Cytobacillus luteolus: one gene and its partner. The protein of the gene in region 2 interacts with the protein of the main gene of each other region in a pairwise test. Links are inferred from orthologs where the notes say so. Each region holds a gene or a part of one and is shown on either strand. Other genes may lie near its edges.

The links.
Region 1: the proteins of J2Z26_RS15150 (region 2) and recA interact in binary tests that used the Bacillus subtilis proteins (3 or more experiments, as listed by UniProt). The link is inferred for Cytobacillus luteolus from one-to-one orthologs.

The regions. Positions count from the first base shown.
Region 1 is NZ_JAGGKM010000002.1:261,598-264,851, reverse strand. Bases 340-3,254 are described here. They hold recA (recombinase RecA), read left to right. Parts: upstream 340-1,235; coding sequence 1,236-2,273; downstream 2,274-3,254. Other genes in these bases: rny (ribonuclease Y), read left to right, coding at 2,572-3,254; J2Z26_RS06140 (competence/damage-inducible protein A), read left to right, coding at 340-1,028. Also shown: more of J2Z26_RS06140, read left to right, coding at 1-339. UniProt on the Bacillus subtilis protein: Multifunctional protein involved in homologous recombination, DNA repair and competence.
Region 2 is NZ_JAGGKM010000005.1:107,124-110,267, forward strand. What follows is about bases 64-2,868. They hold J2Z26_RS15150 (YveK family protein), read left to right. Parts: upstream 64-996; coding sequence 997-1,740; downstream 1,741-2,868. Other genes in these bases: J2Z26_RS22315 (hypothetical protein), read left to right, coding at 655-777; J2Z26_RS15155 (CpsD/CapB family tyrosine-protein kinase), read left to right, coding at 1,730-2,431; J2Z26_RS15160 (tyrosine-protein phosphatase), read left to right, coding at 2,566-2,868. Outside these bases: J2Z26_RS15145 (hypothetical protein), read right to left, coding at 1-49; more of J2Z26_RS15160, read left to right, coding at 2,869-3,144. UniProt on the Bacillus subtilis protein: Required for YwqD kinase activity. May bring YwqD and its substrates into contact. Probably involved in the regulation of capsular polysaccharide biosynthesis.

The DNA of each region.
Region 1 (3,254 bases), on a different replicon or contig from region 2:
AGGATGATTTGACAAAGGAAACGATTGCTGAAGTGGTTAATAAATCTCTCGTGATGGACGAGGATGCTCTAAATAGCATAGAGGAATATTTCCGTAAAACAATGAGAACGATGACAGAAAATAATAAAAAACAAGCCTTAGTCCTTGAGGGTTCAACAATACTCAAAAATGATTTTGGTATGGCACCAGGAATGGCAACTGAAGCGGAAGGTTGTACGTATATGCTTTTACCTGGTCCCCCAAAAGAGATGAATCCAATGTTTATGACTTATGGCATTAAATACCTTTTAAAACAATTTGGTACTTTAGAAAAAATTGAATCAAGAGTTTTGCGGTTCTTCGGAATTGGTGAATCTCAACTTGAGACCGAAATAGAGGATCTTATTGACAAACAAAGTAACCCTACTATAGCTCCACTTGCTTCAGACGGTGAGGTTACTTTACGATTAACAGCAAAGCACCAATCAACAGAAATTGCCTATGAATTACTAGATGAAGTTGAAAAAGAAATTCTAACAAGGGTTGGGCAATATTTATATGGATACGATACTGATTCTTTATTTGGTCAGGTTTTAAAAAAGCTTAAAGCTTTGGAATATACAATAGCAAGTGCTGAAAGTTTAACGGGTGGATTATTCCAGGAGCAACTAACGAGTATCAGTGGAGCCTCTTCAGTTGTTCAGGGAGGAGTTGTTTGTTACTCGAATGAGATAAAAGAAAAGATTCTTCATGTAAAACCACAAACACTTATACAATCTGGTGCTGTAAGTGAAGAGTGTGCAAAAGAGCTGGCCGAAAATGTAAGGTCCATATTTAATACAGATATAGGAATAAGCTTTACTGGTGTAGCTGGGCCGAACGAATTAGATGGGCATCCAGTAGGTACAGTATATATAGGAATATCTTTGGAGAATGGGAAAACTACCGTTTATAAACACGTATTTGCAGGTTCTCGACAGGGAATTAGACAACGGTCTGTTAAATATGGTTGTTTCTATATACTTAATACACTTCAAACAGTTGATTAATATTTTCAACTGTTTTATCTTTTGTCTAATTTTAAATTTTTGAGTTGGAAATTTTATTGGAAAATGAATTTTGTGTAGGGGAAAATTGGATTTTACACCAATAAATATCATTAAAAATAAACGAATGAATGTTCGATTTTTTACTTGGCAAATAAGAAAAAACACGGTATAGTATAAATAGGGTTTTTAATAGAGGAGGAATATTAGGTGAGTGATCGTCAAGCTGCATTAGATATGGCACTAAAACAAATAGAGAAACAATTTGGTAAAGGTTCTATCATGAAATTAGGGGAACAAACAGATCGTAAAATCTCGACATCTCCAAGTGGTTCACTGGCACTGGACGTTGCATTAGGTGTAGGTGGATATCCTCGAGGCAGAATAGTTGAAATATATGGACCTGAAAGTTCGGGTAAAACAACTGTGGCTCTTCACGCAATTGCTGAAGTTCAACAAAATGGTGGACAAGCTGCATTTATTGATGCTGAGCATGCTCTTGATCCTGATTATGCTCAAAAGCTAGGGGTAAACATTGATGAATTGTTATTATCACAACCTGATACTGGTGAACAAGCATTAGAAATTGCTGAAGCACTAGTACGAAGTGGTGCAATTGATATTCTTGTTATTGACTCAGTAGCTGCATTAGTACCAAAAGCAGAAATTGAAGGGGAAATGGGAGACTCACACGTAGGGTTACAAGCACGTTTAATGTCTCAAGCTCTTAGAAAACTTTCTGGTGCTATTAATAAATCGAAAACAATTGCTATCTTCATTAACCAGATTCGTGAGAAGGTCGGTGTAATGTTTGGTAATCCGGAAACTACACCTGGTGGTAGAGCATTAAAATTCTATTCTTCTGTTCGATTAGAAGTTCGTCGTGCTGAGCAGTTAAAGCAAGGAAACGATCTTGTTGGTAATAAAACGAAAATTAAAGTTGTTAAAAATAAAGTAGCGCCACCATTTAGAACGGCTGAAGTCGACATCATGTACGGTGAAGGTATTTCTAGAGAAGGTGAAATCATTGATATTGGTTCTGAGCTTGATATTGTTCAAAAGAGTGGTTCTTGGTACTCTTACAATGAAGAGCGTCTAGGTCAAGGACGTGAGAATGCAAAGGTATTCTTAAAAGAAAACCTTGCTTTACGCAAAGAAATACAAGAAAAAATCCGTGCTCATTATGGATTAGACAAAGATATAACAATTCCTGATGCATCTCAAGAGGAATTAGATTTCTTAGAATAGATTAATATAGTTTCGGAGAAAGGGGCATTCTGTGCCTCTTTTTTGTATAAGAAATCAAATGAATATGAAAAAATAGTCGGAATTTCCATATTCATGTAAAGAATTAAGTGGACAGGTCTTGACAATAAAATTTCTCACATTTAAAATTAGTATGTATATCTTTTTAAATTAAGACTTTGTTAGAATTGAAACTGTTTTATGATGCCTTTTTTGCTGTATATTGAAACTATTGTAACAATGTACATGCCGACATTTTGATCTAGCAAGAAAAAAGTTCATAGCAAGAGGAGGTGAAACGATGGATCCATTACAAATAATCATCTCCGCTTTGCTTGGCCTAATCGTCGGTGCAGTTGTTGGCTTTTTTGTTCGTAAATCCATAGCAGAAACGAAAATTGCTGGTGCTAGAAGTGTAGCAGAGCAAATCGTAGAAGATGGAAAACGTGAAGCAGATTCCTCGAAAAAGGAAGCGCTATTAGAAGCGAAGGATGAAATTCACAAACTTCGTACTGAAGCAGAACGAGATATTCGTGATCGAAGAAGCGAACTGCAAAAACAAGAAAATCGTTTAATGCAAAAAGAAGAGAATCTTGATCGTAAGAATGAATCCTTGGATAAACGTGATTTAATGTTAGAAAAGAAAGAGGATTCTCTAAACGGAAGACAACAGCATATTGAAGAGATGGAAAGCAAAGTTGAAGAGATGGTTCGTAAACAGCAAACAGAACTAGAACGCATTTCTGGCTTAACACGTGATGAAGCTAAACAAATCATCCTTGAACGTGTCGAAAATGAACTGTCTCATGATGTAGCCTATATGGTGAAGGACTCTGAAAATCGTGCGAAGGAAGAAGCAGATAAACGAGCTAAAGAAATCCTATCACTAGCCATTCAACGATGTGCGGCTGATCATGTAGCAGAGACCACCGTTTCAGTTGTTAACCTACCTAATGATGAGATGAAAGGTCGAATTATTGGTAG
Region 2 (3,144 bases):
GTAGTAAGAAAAAAGATAAAATTGATGGTAATAGTTTTTTTGCATTCATAATATCCTGCTCCTTTCATAATAGAATATAAGTGATAGCTTCTAATTTAGCTATAGGTATATTAATGGAAAAAAAGTTCTAATCACATATAATACAAAAACAAACAAAATACATGGTGAATTATCACAAAATAGCAAACGTTATTTGTAATATCAGCGTGGAATACCCTTTATGCTTATAGGTAATACTAGTTATTATCTATACGGTGAAGGGGGATTCAAATTGAAGGGTTAATCAAAGTATTTTCAAAGGATTACTATGGGGAACCGCGTTAAGTATTCCTCTTTTGATCTCATTTTTCGGTTGGGTAAAGGTTGTTCTTTTTTTGATCTCCGGTTTATAAATTCTCCTTTATTAGCAATGATATCCTAAAGTCTAACACTTCAAATGTACTCCAAGACCATATAGTATAAAACTATGTTACAAAAATATTTCTAAAGTCTTATAAATAACCCTCGAAATTGTCGATAAACTAAAAGGTATTGACAACAGTGTTCGAAAACGGAAAATTATTGAAAGGTAATGACGCAAAGCTGTATGGGCTTCAGATCTTTTTTTGTGCCTATGCTAGCCAGCTGCCGAAAACGAGGAGGAATAATAATGAATTGGCTAACACCGAGGAAATTAAAAGAAGAAAAGACAGAAATCGTGTCATTATGTACTGTACATTTCCGTTAATAGGATTTGCATTAGGAGCTATCATTACAATCGTAGCAACCGGTTTATAAAATTTAAAAGCTGTGTAGGGAAACATTAATTCTTCACACAGTTTATTAATTGTAAAAAAACATGTGTCGAAACTTGACATTGCTTGTCGAAGGAGCAAAAAGGAATAAGTTTTGTTAGGAAATGTGGATTTAAAGGATAAAGACAGATTATTATAAGCTTTGTATATTTTTGATTCTAATGTAATATTTTCAAATAAATTATAAATAGCGGAGGGTACTATGGAAGAAACAATTACCTTACGAGAATTATTTCAGACGATCAAAAAACATCTTTGGTCAATTACATTAATAACAGTCATTGCTACAGCGACAAGTGGGATTGTTAGTTACTTCTTTTTAACACCAATCTATCAATCTTCTACTCAGATTCTAGTAAATCAAACCAAATCAGACCAACAGGCATATAACTATAATGAAGTACAAACAAATTTACAGTTAGTTAATACGTATAATGTAATTATTAAAAGTCCGGCTATATTAGAACTTGTTGTAAGAGAACTTGATTTAGATCTAACAACTGAGGAGTTAAATAAACAAATTTCAGTAGCAGCAGAGAAAAACTCACAAGTAATTTCAATTTCAGTGCAAGATTCAAATCCTGCACAAGCAGCTGCAATTGCTAATACAACAGCAAGTGTTTTTAAAAGTGAAATTGTAAAAATCATGAGTGTCGATAATGTTAGTGTATTATCTGAAGCAGTTGTAAAAGAAACGCCGACACCAATTAAGCCACGTCCAGCACTAAACATGGCGATTGCCTTGGTCGTAGGACTTATGGCAGGGGTTGGGCTAGCTTTCTTACTAGAATTCCTTGATAACACAATTAAAACAGAGCAAGACATTGAAAAACTTCTAGAACTACCAGTATTAGGAGCAATTGCAGTTATTGATCATGAAAAAGAAGAACAAGCAAGCACTGCAAAAAGACAAAGCAGAGTAAGAGGTGAAAACGTTGGCGCGTAAAACATTAAGAGAAAAATTTCAACAAGCGAACCGTAGCTTAATTACAATGACGAACTCAAAATCACCTATTTCTGAACAATACCGTACGATTCGTACCAACATCCAGTTTTCGACAGTTGACCAAGAGATTCGCTCATTAATGGTAACTTCTGCTGGTCCTGGTGAAGGAAAATCAACAACAACAGCTAATATCGCTGTAGTATTTGCACAGCAAGGGAAAAAAGTACTGTTAATCGATGCGGATTTAAGAAAGCCAACGGCTCATTATACATTTAGAGTTGATAATAATGTTGGATTAACAAATGTTCTTTTAAAGCAAACAACACTACCAATGGCTGTTAGAGAAACGCACCAAGAAAATTTATATGTTTTGCCAAGTGGACCAATTCCTCCAAATCCAGCTGAATTACTTGGATCACGTTCAATGGAACAGTTAGGGAACCAAGTATTTGAAGAATTTGATATGGTCATTTTTGATACACCACCTGTTCTTGCTGTAACAGATGCCCAAATTCTTGCGAACAAAAGTGATGGAATTGTCTTAGTTGTGTCAAGTGGAACAACTGAGAATGAGGCAGCAATAAAAGCGAAAGAACTTCTTGTTAATGCCAAGGGTAAGATACTAGGTGTTGTACTAAATAATAAGAAGATGAAAGATAGCCAATATTACTATTATTATGGTGCAAAATAAATAAATTGTAAAAAAAAGGGTGAAGCGGGTGAAAAAAGTCATGATTCGACAAAGTACACCCATTTTTCCTTTATTATTCTATGATAATATGAGAAAAGTAACGAAATATGTTACTTGAGGGGGATTTTGACAGAATGATAGATATTCATAGCCATATCCTCTATGGAGTAGATGATGGTGCGAAAGACCTAAATGATAGCATTGAAATGGCGAAGGCTGCAGTGGATGAAGGAATTACAACAATCATTGCAACGCCCCATTTTAATGGGAAGTACGTAAATTATAAACAAGAGATCATAAATAAGGTTGCTAGACTAAACAAAGTTATACAAGAAAAACAAATCCCACTAACCATCCTACCAGGTCAAGAACCACGAATTTACGGTGATTTACTAGAAGACTACAATAACGGTCAAGTACTTACATTAAATGATGCAGGGAAATACATGCTTATTGAGTTACCATCCAACCATGTCCCTAGATATACAGAGAAGTTACTATTTGATTTGCAAATTAATGGAATCACACCGATCATTGTACATCCTGAACGAAATCAGGAAATCATTGAGAATCCTGATAAGTTATACCAGTTTGTGAAAAAGGGAGCATGTACTCAAGTGACAGCTGCTAGTTTAGCTGGCTACTTTGGGAAGAAGATAAAGAAGTTTTCACTGCAATTAATAGAAGCGAATCTTACACACTTTGTGGCGAGT